One region of the Enterococcus sp. AMC1086 genome, then DNA from elsewhere that is predicted to be linked to it. Evidence: riboswitches for the same ligand, from Rfam matches in the RefSeq annotation. Region 1 holds a riboswitch; each other region holds the start of a gene.
What was found. Region 1 has a riboswitch for magnesium ahead of AC4BC4_RS09580 (LCP family protein). Riboswitches for the same ligand answer to the same signal wherever they lie in the genome.
Positions count from the first base shown of each region.

Region 2: another riboswitch for magnesium. It lies ahead of AC4BC4_RS06185 (phosphatase PAP2/LCP family protein); the one in region 1 lies ahead of AC4BC4_RS09580 (LCP family protein).
Region 3: another riboswitch for magnesium. It lies ahead of AC4BC4_RS06370 (MgtC/SapB family protein); the one in region 1 lies ahead of AC4BC4_RS09580 (LCP family protein).

Region 1 covers NZ_CM177100.1:2,026,179-2,032,256, reverse strand. Annotated here, with positions in the region: gene AC4BC4_RS09585 (FtsW/RodA/SpoVE family cell cycle protein) at 1-912, opposite strand, end outside; gene AC4BC4_RS09580 (LCP family protein) at 909-1,835, opposite strand; M-box (ykoK) riboswitch at 2,131-2,300, opposite strand; gene budA (acetolactate decarboxylase) at 2,991-3,704, shown strand; gene rnhC (ribonuclease HIII) at 3,835-4,764, opposite strand; gene rimP (ribosome maturation factor RimP) at 5,095-5,568, shown strand; gene nusA (transcription termination factor NusA) at 5,682-6,078, shown strand, end outside.
Region 2 covers NZ_CM177100.1:1,328,993-1,335,070, forward strand. Annotated here, with positions in the region: gene AC4BC4_RS06175 (ABC transporter ATP-binding protein) at 1-809, shown strand, start outside; gene AC4BC4_RS06180 (ABC transporter ATP-binding protein) at 825-2,672, shown strand; M-box (ykoK) riboswitch at 2,844-3,010, shown strand; gene AC4BC4_RS06185 (phosphatase PAP2/LCP family protein) at 3,256-4,827, shown strand; gene AC4BC4_RS06190 (diaminopimelate dehydrogenase) at 4,921-5,892, shown strand; gene AC4BC4_RS06195 (HdeD family acid-resistance protein) at 6,072-6,078, shown strand, end outside.
Region 3 covers NZ_CM177100.1:1,370,064-1,376,141, reverse strand. Annotated here, with positions in the region: gene mgtA (magnesium-translocating P-type ATPase) at 1-1,468, opposite strand, end outside; gene AC4BC4_RS06375 (GNAT family N-acetyltransferase) at 1,701-2,201, opposite strand; gene AC4BC4_RS06370 (MgtC/SapB family protein) at 2,231-2,878, opposite strand; M-box (ykoK) riboswitch at 3,086-3,256, opposite strand; gene AC4BC4_RS06365 (hypothetical protein) at 3,400-3,870, opposite strand; gene dnaI (primosomal protein DnaI) at 4,118-5,047, opposite strand; gene AC4BC4_RS06355 (replication initiation and membrane attachment family protein) at 5,047-6,078, opposite strand, start outside.

The sequences.
Region 1 (6,078 bases):
AAAGAAAACGGCAAATAAGATACCGATAGAAAGAATCAATCCTAATTCTTCTATACAAATTGCAAAGATGAAATCTGTATCAGCGGCAGGAAGAAATCCTTTTTTCTGAATACTATTTCCTAATCCTAATCCCCAAAAACCGCCATTATGCATTGCATAGTAAGCATTTGATGTTTGGAATCCTTTCCCTGTTGGGTCGATGAAAGGATTTTGCATTACTTCGAATCTTGTCACCAAATAGCTGAATTTTTGAGGCATCCAATTAGTGGGAATCGACAATAAAAGAACAGTTCCTAACCGTTTCGCCGCAATGAAGCCAACTAAAGCCAGTGACGTAAATAATGGAGACAGACCGCTAAATAAAAATAAGGCTAGTACAAGTATGAAAATCATTGAAGCGCCTGCGATATTTGGTTGTAATGCGACAAAAAGGATAAAGCAAAGTGAGACTAATAGCGATCGCTTATGGTCTTTAAACGTAAAGGGAACCAAGGTATCATTTTTTGATAAGTTTGCAGCCAAGTATAAAATCATGACTAAAGGAACTAACTCAGAAGGTTGAAATAAAAGTACGCCTAAGTTGATCCAACGTTTTGCGCCACCAACTGTCGTTCCAATGAACGGCAAGGCAATGATGGAAAGGAAAGTAAGGGCCAATATAAAATACATGATTTTAGGTTTACGAAGAACAGACAAATTAATTCGATACACAATACTCATGCAAACTAAACTAAAAATAAAAGAGATCATTTGTTTGATTGCTTTACTAGAAGTTCCAAGATCACTGTCTAATAATTGGTAAGAGCTGGAACTATAGACCATTAATATGCCTACGATACATAAGATAAAATAAGGGATTAAAATATAAAAATCTAAGTAATGAAGTTTGGATAATCTCTTTACTTGTTTCATTGACTTTCTCCATCATTCAAGAATTTATGAATCGCTTCTTCATTCAGTTTCTCATCGACTTCCAATACACTTCCAGCATCAGTGTAGTCATTAAATGCCCAGCTCCCTTTAACTGGTACAGATAATGTTTCAAGATTTTTTACATTCCCTTTAAGAAAATCTTTTGCTAAGTCTATAAGCACATTAGTGGGTATATTTGTATCCAAATAGCCAACAGCTTCACCAGCAATTTTTGGCAGCTGTGTGAGAGGTAAAGCATCTTTGGACTGTTTAGCCAAAGCATCCATGACTTGTTGCTGTCTTCTTACGCGACCAAAATCGCCCTCTTCGTCCATTCGAAAACGAGCATATTGTAACAATGTGTTGCCATCCATGATTTGCTTGCCTTTTTTTATATCGACATTGTCTAAATTGATCTCTTTTTCTGCATCGATTTCAACGCCTTTTGGATACAGTTCATTGATCAGTTGGATAAAATTATTAAAATCAGCTGAAATATAATAATTGATTGGTAATCCAAACGAGTCATTAAGCACTTTTCTCGTTAATTCTGCTCCACCATATGCATAGGCTGCATTGATTTTTTCTAAACCATGTCCCGGTATTGAAACATAAGAATCTCTCATAATTGATATTAATTTGGGTTGCTTTGTTTCACTGTTATAGTGGGCGACCATTAAGGTATCAGCGCGTCCCCCATCTTCATCATCTTCTCGACCGTCATCACCTATGATCATAATCGTGATTTCTTTCATATTCGTCTGCTGATCACCAGAAAAATCATTATTCTTGTTCTTGTTTACCTGTGATTGAGCCATTTTTTTCCCATTATGAAAGCTGATTGCTGTATAACTGCCGACTCCTATAATAATCAAGAGAACCAAAAGAAGTATACAAACTAAAAATTTCATTCCTGTTTTCATTTTTATTCCTCGCTAATCATTTTAATTGATCATCAAATAAAGCTTGGCATTAGGAATTGATTTAGATGGGGGATAAAAAGGGTATTTTGACTAAAAAATAATGGATAACAACATGCACCAAATAAAAGAAGAATCTTCACGATCGATAAAATAAAATGAAGAAAACAGTCCTTCTTTGATTTGTCTCTCCGCCTTTAAAGAGTAAAAATCCTGTCAACATTATTTACAAAAACAAAAACCCTCCGCTTAGAATAACTCAGCGAAGGGGATTGATTTCAGCACAAAAAAGAGCCTTTTATCATTCTCATCGTTGAGTTTTAGCACTATGAAACGTAAAAAGCAGAGCTTTTAGCTACTTTGTGAAAAGCCTTAATTCGACAATTCCTGTCCTACCCATTCCTGTCTTTCGACATTTTTGAGCAGTAGCCTGTGTTTCCATAGGAGCCTCACCTAACAAGTTATTCAGATCGTCTTAAATATAGTAAATATCTCTAGTGAAGTCAATGAGATAAATATTAATTTTTTTATAATATGCTTTTTTTATAATGATTTTTTTTATTTTAAACTAGAAATCCCATCGTCTAGAGGTTTCACGCTACAAAAAGGGAATATGCCAAAAAAATACATCTATCTATATTCTTTACTCTTTCTTAAATATAAAGAAAAAAGTTAATAGAAATGAAGAATAGTGGGACGATTGTTTCAACTAAATCTTCGCTTATGGCTGTCAGACAAATGAGTAAACAAAAAAATAGTAGGCGTGCTATAATAAAAAATAATACAGATTTGAAAACTGTATCAAAAAGATAGAATTTTTATTTAAATTTTTTACGAATATTCTATTTTTGTGGGTGATGAAACGTATTGTAATCTGTTTTCAAAATGAATGTGACACAACGTGGAAAAAAGCAGAAAAGGTGCTGGAATTATGGTGAAAAAAGTTGATAAATGGTCAATCTAGTTACATTTTTGAAGCGAATAGAGATAAATTTACTAAGTACTGAAGCATCGTATTTCTGATATGAATTTTTGCCAGCCGATTTTGTGAGATATGCAGAAATTTTAACTATGATTGTAATCTCAATCGATTAAAAAGAGAGTGAAATGCTTATAAAACGATTTTACAAGATCAGTTTTACTAGAAAGGGGATAACAATGACAGAAGAAGCAGTCTTATATCAGCATGGAACGTTGGGTGCATTAATGGCAGGTTTGATGGATGGGACTGAGACAATCGCTAACATTTTAAAAAAAGGGGATTTTGGGATTGGTACTTTATCAGATTTAGATGGAGAATTGATCATTTTAAATGGAAAAGCCTATCAAGGAAGAGAAGATGGGGCTTTGATCGATCTAGATGAGAAACAAAAGACCCCATATGCCGCAGTGACAATGTTTAGACCATCTTTTTCTATACCTGTGACTAGTGAAGCAAATAGCGCACAAATCATTAAGCTGATTCGTAAACACTTGAAAAGTGAAAATCTTTTTCACGCAATCAAAATACACGGGCTGTTTAAAAACGTCTGTATTCGAGCAATGGCTAAACAAGAAAAACCATATAAAAGATTAGTTGAAGCATCTAAGGAACAACCTGAATTTAGTAAAAAAAATAGTACAGGAACTATCGTTGGTTTTTTCACGCCAGAGTTGTTTCAAGGCGTTGCAGCAGCAGATTTTCATCTGCACTTTATAGACGATGAGCAAACATTCGGGGGTCATTTGATAGCATTTGAATTAGAAAAAGGAACGATCGAAATCGAGCCGATGGACACATTGATGCAACATTTTCCTGAAAACGATGACACGTTTATTCATGCAGCAATCGATTATACTGATTTAGCTAAAGAAATTCAAGAAGCTGAATAATAAAAAACAGGTAGACAAAAAAGTGCTTAGCTCTCAAAAATAAGAAAGAACTAAGCACTTTTATATCGTCTTTTAATTTGAAATTCGAAGCTGGAAAAAATCAAAGCGTCTCGTAACATCTTCTTTTTTATTATTTTGCAGCAATTTTTTTCGCTTTTTCTGTATTGGCAAAATGAAGTTTTACATATTTGCTTAGTAAGTCCAATCCACCTTTAGCGATTACTTTAGCGGCTACCATGTCAGAAGTCGCTCCTGCACCAGACGGTACTTTCATGCCCAATTCTGCAGATTCTTTATCTAATTCTTCTAAAAAGGCTGCCCGGCTGATGATTGAAGCTGCTGCGACTGCAACATGATATTGTTCGCCTTTCGTAATAAAGAATAACGTTTCGCTGACCTGATTTTTTTCACTTCGTACATATTTTTTATAATTCGTTTCTGGTGTAAATTGGTCGATCAGGATTGCCTCTGGTTTGATTGGTTCGATGTCACGTAATAATAAGTGGATCGCTTGATTATGTAAGGCGACTTTCATATGGACAGCGTTGTATTTAGGTTGGATCTGATTGTATTTTTCTGGTTCGACAATTAGTAGTTTATAAGGAATCAATTCTTTGATCACTTTAGAAAGCTGGATGATTTGAGGATCGGTCAATTCCTTAGAATCTCTTACGCCAAGAGCTTTCAACTTTTCGACCATGCTTTTATCGACATATGCTGCACAAACAGTAACGGGGCCAAAATAACTACCATTGCCCACTTCATCACTGCCTAAGACCGAAAGCTTACTGAAATTAGCAGGTAAAGTTGTTGTTTTTTTTGAGGATGAACTAGTTTTTTTATTCGTATTAAGTGAACTGCCCCAGTTTGCTGCTATTTTTTCAGCATCCGAACCTTGAAAAACCACTTTTCCAGAGGTATAAGCTGTAATTGTCGTATTTCCAATTCTGGCAACAAATTCAGAGTAAGGAACTGTTTTGTTTAAACGATTTTTTTCATAAAAGGTCTGCATTTTTTTCATCGTTTCTTTTGTTACTTTGATTACTTGTATTTGAGACATAACGATGCTCCTTTCAACTTTTCTTATCAATAGTAAAACAAATAGGTAAAAAAGTGAAGCATGTTTCTTTGGATAAAGATAATTGCTGATAAATGGCTTTCTAATGACGTAAAGTTGAGTTTTCAGAAAATATGTGTTAGAATACATTATAAGTAATGATACTAGTTTGAGTGAGCGGATTTCTGCTCACTCTTTTTAATGGAGTAACATAGGAAGAAAATAGAAAAAAACGTTGATTTTTCTCGTTTTTCTATGGTCTAGCTGGTTGAGCCAGCGTTTCGCTTTTCTATGATCTAGTACGTTACATAAATCTCGAAGGAGGCGAAAATTTTGAGTAGTGTTGTGGAAACTGTTACCGAGTTAGTCACACCAATCTTAGAAAAACAAAATTTTGAACTTGTAGAAGTAGAGTTTGTCAAGGAAGGAAGAGACTGGTTTCTCCGCGTTTTTATTGATAAAGAAGGCGGTATCGATATTTTAGACTGTGCACTTGTTAGTGAACAGCTAGACGAAAAACTTGATTCTATGGATCCTGATCCGATTCCTCAAGCGTACTTTTTGGAAGTATCCTCTCCGGGAGCTGAACGTCCGTTGAAGAAAGAAAGCGACTATGAAAAAGCAGTTGGAGAATACATTCATGTTTCACTTTATCAAATGTTCGATGGTGAAAAACAATTTGAAGGTATCTTAAAAACAATCGATAAAGATCAGTTGACCTTGACAGTCAAAATCAAAACAAGAGTAAAAGATTATACATTCGAACGAAATAACATTGCAAAAGCTCGTTTAGCAATTCAGTTTTAAACGAAGTAAAACGATCAAGCAAAAGCTTATCGCGAGTTGTAAGAATCGACCGACAAAAGGTTGACCAGCTCCGTTCACCTTTCATTTAGACAGTAGGAGGAAATGATAAAAAAATGAGCAAAGAAATGTTAAATGCACTAGATGCATTAGAAGCTGAAAAAGGTATTTCTAAAGAGATTGTGATTGACGCATTGGAAGCAGCTTTAGTTTCCGCATATAAAAGACATTATGGGCAAGCCCAAAACGTTGAAGTAGAATTTGATGGTAAAAAAGGCAACATCCATGTTTATGCTGTAAAAGAAGTGACAGAAGAAGTCTTTGATTCACAACTTGAAGTGTCCTTAAAAGAAGCGATGGAAGTCAACAAAGCTTATGAGATGGGCGATAAAATTCGTTTTGAGGTCACACCAAAAGATTTCGGTCGAATCGCAGCGCAAACGGCAAAGCAAGTTATTTTGCAACGTGTTCGTGAAGCTGAAAGAAACATTATCTATAACGAGTTCAGTGCTT
Region 2 (6,078 bases), 700 kb from region 1:
CAGAACCAACAATCAAAGATCCGAAAAATCCTAAAGATGATCATGAATTTAAAGGTGAAGTGAAATTTGAAGCAGTAGAATTCCGTTATGGTGATGCTGATAAAGACGTGTTACATCACATTAACTTCACAGCAAAACCAGGTCAAACAACAGCCTTGATCGGTTCGACGGGTTCAGGTAAATCAACAATCGTTAATTTGATTCCTCGCTTGTTTGACGTAACAGGTGGACGAATCACGATTGATGGAATAGACATTCGTGATATCAGCTTGCACAAATTGCACGATATTATCGGTTTTGTACCGCAAAAAGGAATCTTATTCTCAGGTGATATTGCATCAAATATTAAATTTGGTGATGCTGATATAACAGATGAACAAATGGAGAAAGCTGCTAAAATTGCGCAAGCAGAAGAATTTATTGACTCAAATGAAAAAGGCTATAGCCGAGAAATTTCTCAAGGTGGAACGAACGTTTCTGGTGGACAAAAACAACGTTTATCGATTGCTCGTGCCTTGGCGAAAGATCCTAATATATTGATCTTTGATGATTCATTTTCAGCACTTGATAATAAAACGGATGTAGCCTTACGAAAAGCATTATCTGAAAATATCAAAGGGGCCACACAAATCATTGTCGCGCAAAAAATTTCTACGATTCTTCATGCGGATAACATTATCGTATTGGACGAAGGTCGTATCGTCGATCACGGAACACACGAAGAATTAATGAAGTCATCAACTGTCTATCAAGAAATTGCCCAATCACAATTGAGCAATGCTGAATTAGGCATAGAAGAAGCTGAGTAGGGGGGAGCAAATATAATGGCAGAACAACAACAAAATCGCCCACGTGGCGGTCGCGGCGGCGGTCCTGGACAAATTGCTCCAGTGGAAAAAGCCAAAGATTTTAAAGGAACATTAAAAAAATTAGTCTCTTATATTGGTGCATATAAAATTCCTGTTTTCTTTGTAATGATTTTTGCAATTGCTTCAACCGTCTTTAATATTTGGGGTCCAAAAATCTTATCACAAGCGATCACAGAATTATTCAATGGATTAATCAAAAAGTATCAAGGAACTGGCGGCATCGACTTTAGTAAAATAGGTGGGATCTTACTATTTATGCTAGGGCTTTACCTAGTCGCATCAGCTTTTGGAATTCTGCAAGGCTGGATCATGTCGACGATTTCACAAAAAATCACCTATCGAATGCGTAAAGAAATCTCTGAGAAGATCAACCGCATGCCAATGAATTACTTTGAGAGCCGTACAACAGGTGAAGTCTTATCCCGTATCACAAATGATGTGGATACATTGGGTCAATCACTAAACCAATCGATCACACAACTGATCACCTCCGTTTTCACTATTATTGGAGTCATTATAATGATGCTTTCCATTTCTGTGAAAATGACAGGTATTGCGATTTTGATTGTACCAATTTCAATGCTCTTAATTATGATCGTTGTAAAAAATTCACAGAAATACTTTAAAACACAACAAGAATATCTTGGTGTAATCAATGGTAAGGTCGAAGAAACAATCGGTGGCTATAACATCGTGCGTCTATTCAATGATGAAGAAAACTCTCTTAATGAGTTTAAAAAACAAAATGATGTCTTATTCAAATCAGCTTGGAAATCTCAATTTCTATCTGGTTTGATGCAACCGATCATGAACTTTGTAGGTAACCTTGGTTATGTTGCGGTAGCGATTCTTGGTGGGATCTTAGCGTATAACGGCACGATCACAGTTGGGGACATCCAAGCGTTTATTCAATATGTTCGAAACCTAACACAACCTATTGCTCAATTAGCTCAAGTATCTAACTTGCTTCAATCAATGGCTGCAGCAGCAGAACGTGTTTTTGAATTTCTTGAAGAAGATGAAGAGGATCAAACTGTTCCAAATCCAGTCAAAATCGATAAAGCAAAAGGAATGGTTGACTTTGAACATGTTCGTTTTGGTTACACACCTGATAAAATCATCATCAATGATTTTAGTTCACATGTCGATCCAGGCCAAACAGTTGCAATCGTTGGACCAACTGGAGCTGGTAAAACAACAATGGTTAAATTATTGATGCGTTTTTACGACGTGACTTCTGGTGCAATCAAAATCGATGGACACAATATCAAAGACTTTAACCGTGCAGATTTGCGTAAAAATATTGGGATGGTATTACAAGATACTTGGCTATTTAAAGGAACCATTATGGAAAACCTACGTTATGGTCGTTTAGATGCAACAGATGAAGAAGTTTATGAAGCGGCCAAAGCTGCACACGTTCATCACTTCATCCAAACATTGCCTGGCGGCTATGACATGGAGTTGAATGAAGAATCTTCAAATATTTCTCAAGGTCAAAAACAACTCTTGACCATTGCTCGTGCAATTTTAGCTGACAAACCGATCTTGATACTTGATGAAGCAACATCCTCTGTTGATACAAGAACAGAAGGACTGATTCAAGGTGCGATGAATAACTTAATGGCTGGTCGTACATCATTCGTTATCGCGCATCGTTTATCAACGATCAAAGATGCAGATAAAATTCTTTACATGCAAGACGGTGATATTAAAGAACAAGGAACACATGAAGAATTACTTGCTCAAGATGGCTACTACGCATCACTTTATAACTCACAGTTTGAAGAGGTAGATGAGTAAAATATAGTTAAAAAGAAGCGACGATCAAATCTATTTTGATGTCGTTTCTTTTTATACAATAGAATGACATTTTCTAGATTCCTTTGGATTTAAATTAAGAAAAAATAAAGACGCTAAAAATAACTTGAAAAAAATTCTTTCTAACGGTATTATTTAGTAAATTAAATAGATAAATAACCTTGTTAGGTGAGGCTCCTATACAAACATAAGCTATTGCGCAGAAACGTCGAAAGACGCCAATGTGTAAAACAGGAATTGTCGAATTAAGGCTTTTCATAAAATAGCTAAGAATTTTCTTTACGTTGTATAGTGCTAAAACTCAGACGATGAGATTGATTGAAAGTCAAACGTCTTAGGAAAAAAATGTTTGGCTTTTTTCTTTTGGTAAATATAGAATTGATTTACTAATTGTGTAACGTCTTATTATCTGCTTGTGTTTTCAAGAGTGTAGTTTGACGAAAAAAACGCTGGACTCATGCTTTTATTTGCAAGGCAAGTGAGTTACAGCGTTTTTTATTAGCGTTGTAAATACTGACTTTGAGCTAACAATGTTATTTAATATAAGAATGAAGGGATTTATGACATGTATACGTTGAAAGAAAAAAAAATTACCCCTGCTATTTTGAGTATCTTACTATTTTCAGCATTGACCTTTTTAGTTGTTCAGAATGTTCCATGGTTTAATCAATTAGATGCGGCAATCTATCAATTTAATTGGAAACCAAATGAGACAATGACAAACATTGTAAATTTATTCGCTAAAACTGCGACAATCGGGCCAATTTTTATTGTAAGCTTGATTGTAGCGTTTACTCTTTGGCGAAAAAAGAAAACATTACTGGCGTTTTGGATGATCAGCAATGTTTTCGTGGTGAGTGCATTTGGATTTATATTTAAACATCTGGTGGCTCGACCAAGACCTAATGTGAATCAATTAGCAGAAAGAACCTCTTATAGTTTTCCTAGTGGTCATTCGCTTTTAGCTATGTGTTTGGCATGTTCAATTATTTTAATTGCACAAACGATTTATCCAAAGCAATACAAAAAGATAAAGATTGCCTTGATCGTTTATGTGCTTTTGATTGGATTAAGTCGAATTTATTTAAGAGTTCATTATCCAAGCGATGTGATTGCAGGTTTTTCATTAAGCTTTGCATGGGTGAATCTTTCCTATATTTGTCTTTATAAGTTTTATATCAACAGAGAATTTTCGACATCAGATGCTAAAAAAAGATTTATACAAAGAACGATTTTAGGTGTTCTGACATTCGTGTTACTTATCGTTGCTGGAGCTTCTGCCTATGGAGCTTCCGTATTTAAAAATGTTCAAAAAACAGCCGATAAAATATACCAACCACTGAACCGAGAAACCAAACCTGTAAAACTCGGAAATAGTGAACCTGTTAGTTTTTTACTACTAGGTATCGCAAATGATTCAAAGCGTAAAACGGATTTTCGGGCCAATACGATTATGGTTGTGACCGTCAATGATCAATTAAAAAAGACGACAATTACAAGCATCCCCAGAGACGCATATGTAGAGATTGTTGGAAAAGAGGGTGTGTATGATAAAATCAATCATGCGCATTCATTTGGCGGTGATGAAATGATGATCGATACGGTCGAGCATTATTTAGATATCCCGATCAATCATTATTTCGTTATCAACATGGATGGTTTAGCTGCATTGAGTGATGCTGTTGGTGGTGTCACAGTGAATAATGATTTTGAGTTTGACGCAGAAGGAATTCATTATCCACAAGGAGAACAACATTTGGGTGGCTGGGAAACATTACAGTATGCAAGAATGCGCTATGAAGATCCCTTAGGTGATTATGGCAGACAAAAGAGACAGCGGGAAGTAACGATTCAGTTGACGAAAGAATTGATGTCAATGAAGAGTGTTTTTCGTTACCAAGAGTTATTGGATGTCATTGGTGACAATGGACAAACAGATATGACATTGGATCAAATGATGTTATTGATGAAAAATTATCAAAAAGCCCTAGACAACATCGAAAGTTACCAAATGCAAGGGGAAGGTTTTACAGGAGATGGGTATACTGGTGAAGAAGGTATTTCTTATCAAAGCATTCCAGAAGAAGAAAAAGAAAAAGTTATAAAACAATTAAAAACACAATTGAATTTAGAGTAATTCCCTATAGGAATGGAACGTATTCAACTTCGGATTGTCAAATGACTTTCACTTTTGATATAATTTGACATATAGAAGTGGAGGAATGTAAGTATGATAAAAATAGCGATTATCGGGTACGGGAACCTGGGACGTGGCGTTGAACTATCTATAAAACAAAATAAAGATATGGAATTAGTCGGCATCTTTACAAGAAGAGCTCCTGAAACAGTCCAAACACAAGGAGGTCAAGCGTTTACTATGGACCAACTCAAAGATAAAAAAGCTGAGATCGATGTCTGTATATTGTGTGGGGGATCAGCAACTGATTTACCGATCCAAACCCCTGAATGGACGCAGTTATTTAATACTGTTGATAGTTTTGATACACATGCTAAAATACCTGAACATTTTGCAAAAATAGATCAAGTGGCTAAAGAAAATCAAACAACCTCAATTATCTCAACTGGTTGGGACCCAGGGTTATTCAGTTTGAATCGCTTATACGCACAAAGTATTTTGCCGGTTGGACAGACGAGTACTTTTTGGGGAAAAGGCGTTAGCCAAGGACATTCTGATGCATTAAGACGAATAAAAGGCGTAGCAGATGCTGTTCAATATACGATTCCAAATAGTGAAGTCATCGAAAAATTGAAATCGGGTGAACAACTAAATTTGACAACTCGAGATAAACATAGTAGAGAATGTTTTGTTGTACTTGAAACAGGCGCAGTTGAAGAAAAGATCTATGAGGAAATTGTTTCGATGCCTAACTATTTTGCTGATTATGATACTGAGGTTCATTTTATTTCAAAAGATGAGCTAGATCGTGATCACAAGACCATGCCGCATGGGGGAACAGTTTTGCATACTGGGCGAACGAATGAAAAGACGAAACAAGTGATTGAGTATAATTTACAACTTGAAAGTAATCCTGAATTCACCGCAAGTGTACTGGTAGCTTATGCTAGAGCGTGTGTTCGTTTGTCTAAGGAAAAACAATTTGGTGCTTATACAGTTTTTGATATTGCGCCTAAGTACCTCTCTAATCAGACAGATGAGGAATTAAGAAGAGAACTATTATAAGTCTAAAAGATAAAAAAGAATGGCAAAGCAAAACCTAATAAGTTTTGTTTTACTATTCTTTTTTTTTATTTCGTATCATGCGACAGGATGTGAAAGAATAACAAGCTCATTATCCTCTATACTAAGAATATGAAGTTAGTATAGCCGTTATCAATGTATAAAAAAGAAAGGACAGACATATGGCTT
Region 3 (6,078 bases), 660 kb from region 1:
ATACAGCTAATACACGTAAACCATCTTCGTTTAATTCTTCAACGGTTTTCAAAATTTCTTTTTTAAGGTTTTCCGTTAAGAGGGTAACTGTTCCTTGATAGTCGACATACTTGGAAATTTCCAACATCTCTTCTACCGCACCTTTTGTGATCATTTGCGTTTTACCAGATTCGTCTTCAATCACAACACTCATGCGACGTCGCTTAAAATCAAAAGGAATTTCATCTACTTTTGTGTACTTAGAAGGATCAATCGACAATTCCGATTTGGCTGCATCAATAATCGCTACATCCATTAAATTTTTCAAGCCCGTTTGATAATAACTATTGAAAAAGGCATGGCGCAATACTCGGCTATCTTCTTTGCCATCGCAGTCTAAATGATACTCTAGGATAATTTTGTCTTGCGTCAATGTTCCTGTCTTATCTGTACATAAAATATCGATTGCACCAAAATTTTGAATTGCATTTAAATTTTTGATGATCGTTCCTTTTTTGGCCATGCTTGAAGCACCTTTGACAAGATTTGTCGTTACGATCATCGGAAGCATTTCAGGTGTCAAACCGACAGCGACAGATAAACCGAAAAGAAATGCTTCAAACCAGTCACCTTTCGTCAAACCATTGATCAAAAATACTGCTGGCGCCATTACCAACATAAATCGAATCAACAACCAAGACGTTTTGCTGATGCCGACATCAAAATTTGTTTGAGGATTTTTATCAGATACATCTTGGGCTACTTTTCCAAAAAGTGTATCATCTCCCACAGAAATAACGATTCCTTCTGCACTACCGCTGATTACATTACTACCCATGAACACAATATTTTCGTATTCAGTTTCTGCACTATTCGTATTCAATTTGTAGTCAGCTCTTTTTTCAACTGGGTAACTTTCACCTGTCATGGCAGATTGAGAAACAAACAAATCTTTTGTTTTAGTTAAACGAATATCAGCTGGAATCATATCACCTGCAGATAATTTTATAATATCTCCACAAACCACTTCTTCGATTGGAAGTTCAAGTTGTTTTTTTCTACGAACAACAGTTGCTGTTATTTGCACCATGTTATTTAATTTTTCTGCTGCTTGATTTGATTTGACTGATTGAAATAACGTCATGGTACCACTGATCAAAACCATTGCTATAATGATCATTACACCGACAAGGTCACGATCAGCAGGTGGGGCAATGACATAATCTGTTACAAACGAGATAATAGCTAAAGCAATCAAAACAATCGTAAATGGTGTAAAATAAGCTTTTATTATTTCAACGAATAACGGTGTTTTTTTACCGTAAGTGATGGTATTTTCGCCAAATGTCTCTCTTGATAATATTGCTTGCTGATTCGTCAATCCTACTTTTGAAGATTTAAAAAATGTCAATATATTTTCTACCGAGTTTCGTGCAAAATACTCATATGATTGGTTATTTTTTCTATTTAATACTACTTTTTTATCCATATAATTCTCCTTCTTTCCAAAACGCTTATCGAAGAAATTTCAAGTGTTTGATACGAGAATTCGTCATCTGAAATTTCATGATTTTTATCTATTTTAGGAATCGGACTGATGGAAAAAGAGAATCTGTTACAGGAGAATCTTGCTTGTTTGCCTTAGAAACAAATAGACAATAATAAACATATTTTCTTCAACAGATTTCTTTTTGCATAAGTCCTTGAACATCTGACTACTGTCATCCATTTGTTTCCATCTCCTTTAGCATTATATTTTTGATGATTTCAACCTTTCGTCGGTCATTTTGGGTATAAATTATTTTCTCAAATCTTTTTAAGACCACTTGTCCCTCCGAATATGCATAGCCAATGCTTTGATACCCTAAATGAGTATAAAATCCCCAAGCTTGTTTACGGCCGGTTAAAAATACTGATTGAAAATTCATAAGATCCGCGATTTTTTCTGCAAATTCAAGTAATTGTTTTCCGATACCAAATCCTTGATACTGATCATCTATCGCCACTTGTTTAATTTGCGCTATTGCCTTGCTGCTTTTAAAAAGAAGTAAGGTTCCTACAACTTTTCCATCAATCAATGCAGCCATATGGATATCCTGCTCTTCATTTACAGGTAATTCTTTGATCCATTCTTTCCCCGCGCTCGTTTTGAGGAACTTATTTCTTAATAAAATTCCTTTCCAATATTCTTCACTGTTCCAATCGATAATTTTGACAGTCACTGTTTTACCATGATAATTCCTCCGTTCTTTTAATTGCTCATTTGATTAATTTCTATGACTTCTGATAGTTGGGATAATTCGGAAATAATTGTATTCACTGCGAGCGTCCCATTTCTTGCAGCTTCGATTTCTAAAAATAGCCTTACTTTTTTACCAGCCAAATCAGTACAAGAAAATTTTGTAAAGGTTAGGCAATAGTTATCCAATAACTGAATAATTTCTGTTCTAAGCATTACTTCACTTGTATTACTAGTAATCACTGATAGGTAATGAATCGAATCGGCTTGTTCTTCTTGTCTTTGAACAGTTAAGTCATCCATTTTGAACGATAGGTTTCTTAATAAAATATTGACTAACATTAAAACAATAGAACAGATCACCCCTTCGATCACAAATCCTGCGCCAATCAAACTTCCGACTGCTGCGGAACACCATAAAGTTGCTGCAGTATTGATCCCAGTCACACTAAATCCTTCTCGTAAAATCACACCCCCAGCAAGAAAACCTATACCACTTACGACTTGAGCCGCAATTCGCGTCGGACTGCTGTCATCTTGAATTAAACCGGATAATGAAACGAATTGACTTGAGCCAAACGTTACTAACGTCATTGTTCTCATTCCAGCTAGTTTTTTTCGCCACTGTCTTTCTACGCCAATGATCATTCCAGCAAATATACTAGCGATAATATTGATTAAAAATTCATTGGTTTGCTCCTTCCCTAGATTTGTTTATCGGTGATTGGTTTTTCGCGGACATATTACTTTTTAGCAAGTACCGTTCATCCTCTACTCTGCTTTTCCAACAGTCGTAGTGATTTAAAGCAAAAAACCTTCCGCCAAAAACTCAGCGGAAGGTCATAAATAAGCGCACAAAAAAAAGCCTGTATGATCTAGTCGTTGAGTTTTGGCACTATACAACGTAAAAAGCAGAGCTTTTAGCTACCTTATGAAAAGCCTTGTAATCGACAATCCCTGTTCTACCCATTGGCATCTCTCGATGTTTTTGGGCAGTAGCCTGTGTTTGTATAGGAGCCTCACCTAACAAATCTATTTAATTAACTTACAGATGAAACTATACCACCGTTTTAAAACAAATGTCAATAGCATTTTATTCATTTTTCTAACAAAAATAAAATAACCAATGTTACAAACGTGCAGCTGCACTATTTATCAACATTGATTATTTTTTAAATTTATTATTTTTTTTCGACATTCACGACTGAATTTCCAGCGACTTGAGGTGGAATCGACATCGTCATCGCAGGTAAGCCAGCTAAAGTAAATTGAATAGTATCCCCAGCTTTAAACTCACTTTCTGTGAGGCCATCAGCCAATTGTTCCTTTGGTACATTTAAAATAACGCCATCATTTTTCATCATATTAATTATTTTTTCTGGGTCTTCAACCACTTCGACGTCTTTTAAAACGAATCGAATCGATTTGTCCACCGTTTCATTTTTCGTAGCATCTTCAACTAAAACTGCGGTAAATATTGATTGCGTTTCGTCTTTGTCTTTAGTATTCAGCGTTTCATCAATCACTTGATCTTTTTGGCTGCTCATTGCTGTTTCTTCACTTCCTTTTGACAAATCTTTTTTATTTTGTGCGCAAGCTCCTAAAGAAATCAGCGTAAATACAGTTAAAACTGCTATTGCGATTTTTTTCATGTTACGTCCTCCAAAAATTGATACTTTATTATAAGCGATAGAATCTACAATCGTCCATCCTCATCATGTATACTTAATAAAAATAAAAAAAATGAAAGGCTAGGACATAGCTCTACGAGTTAGGTCCTAGCCTTAAAAAATCTGAATAAACGGTGGGAACAGAAGTAAAAACTTCGGAAATAAGAGTTAAACACTTCTGTTCCAACCTCACTAAAAACCTGGAGAGAGGATAATCAGTAATATTCCTCTATCCATTTCTTCGATCGTTTCCAGACATTGTAATTTCTTGTGCTAAATATCGAATACGTTCCATGATTCGACGCGCTTTTAAAGGTTCTTGCTCACCTCGTTGAGTCACGGATAAATGTTTTTCTAGGTCTTTTAAATCAAGATTTGATGAAAAGAAGGTCACTAATTGCTCTTGCATTCGATATTGTAAAATAACACTTAACACATCATCGCGAATCCATGAAGTCATCGATTCTGCACCAAGATCATCGATCATCAAAACGGGTGATTTCTTGACAGCATCAAGTTTTGGACCAACCATATCTTTCCCAATTGCTTGTTTCATTTCAACTGTAAATGTTGGAAAATGAACGATTGTTGTAATAAAACCACGTTCAGCTAAGCTATTAGCAATCGCACCTAATAGGAACGATTTTCCAACTCCAAAGGTTCCTTGAAGATAAAGTCCTTTGTGAAATTCTTTTGGATTCGACGTGTATTCATTTAAAAATTTCATCGTCTCTGCCATCGCCTGTGCTCGACCTTGAGATGCTGTATCAAATCTATTTAAGCTGGCTTCTCGTACATCTTTTGGCATATCCATAGCACGAACTCGTTTACGAATTTCATCTTCTTTTTGTTTAGCGATAAGCGCTTCTGTCGGTACATAGGTGACATCAATGTAATGAAAATTCAAGGTTAGTTGAGGCTCATATCCAGGCGCAATCATTGTTGGATCATTCAGTTGGTATTTGCGTTTTTCTTGTACAAATTCGTAAAGCTTTGAGTAGCTCTTTTGAATATCTTCATCTGTTAATCGCTCACGATGTTCTTCAATAAACTGTTGAACATCCGTATCCTTCAAGACCACTTCTACCAATTCGTTGTAACGTTCACTCATATCTCTGCTTTGGATGATTTTTGACATTTCTTTTCCTACGTCTTCCATTAATTTCCGCCTCCTTTACTCAAGAAATCTTGAATTTCTTTGTCTAATCGCGCTTGCTCTTCTTTAGATAATTTCTGCTCTTCTACTGGATTATCCACCCAATCCGGTAACGTTTCTTGACGGATTGGTCGATTATTTTGTCCGTATCGTTGTCTCGTTTGTTTTTGCTCTTTACCCTTTTTAGCTAGTTCCCGGACATGTTCGATGGCTTTCTCTGGCGAAAAAATACCACTTTGTGCCCATTCATTAGCAATTCGATTCACGTAATCGGCCTTTAGTGTAGGTTGTTTTTGTATATTATAAACGTAGTTGATCAAAACATTGATCACACTGTTTGGCAGACCAGATTTACTTACTAAATATTTGACCAACGAACGTTCTTGCGGCGTTGTATAGCCACCACGCTCATTTTTTAATGCTTCTAAGTAATTCAAAGGAAAATTTTTCTCACTATCCATGATCATCTGAATATCTTGGGTTGAAAAACCAATCATTTTTAACGAATTGTAGCGATACGTCTGCTGATCCTCTGCGGATAAATCCACTGAATCATTTTTTTGAAACTCACTTGGTTTTTGTTTTTTATCAGGATCAAATGTTCTATACACAGCCCGTTCAAAATCCTTTACATCGATCTTACTTGTGTAATAATCAAATGATTTAGAACAGAAATCGATCATATCCAATTCTGTTATACCAAATAAATTATGGAAAATAAATACTTCTTCCTTAAAGCCTACTTGATTATCTGGTAATTTGATTCCGAGTTTTTCTATTCCTTGGATAAAATAGGACCAATCGAAACTATCATTGATGGCACTTGGCTTTTGAGCAGGTCTAGGCTCTTTGAATGCTTGTTCCATTCGGTTTAACTGCTTACTTTGTGAAATGATTTGTTCCTCTTTAAATAAATAAACCTCTTTAAAGCTGGCTGAAATCTCTTCAAAACCAGTCAAATTGACAAATTTGGGTTTAAATCGTTCAAACAATTTTTCTAACTTTCTTTGTCCTACACTGTTCATTAATGTCAA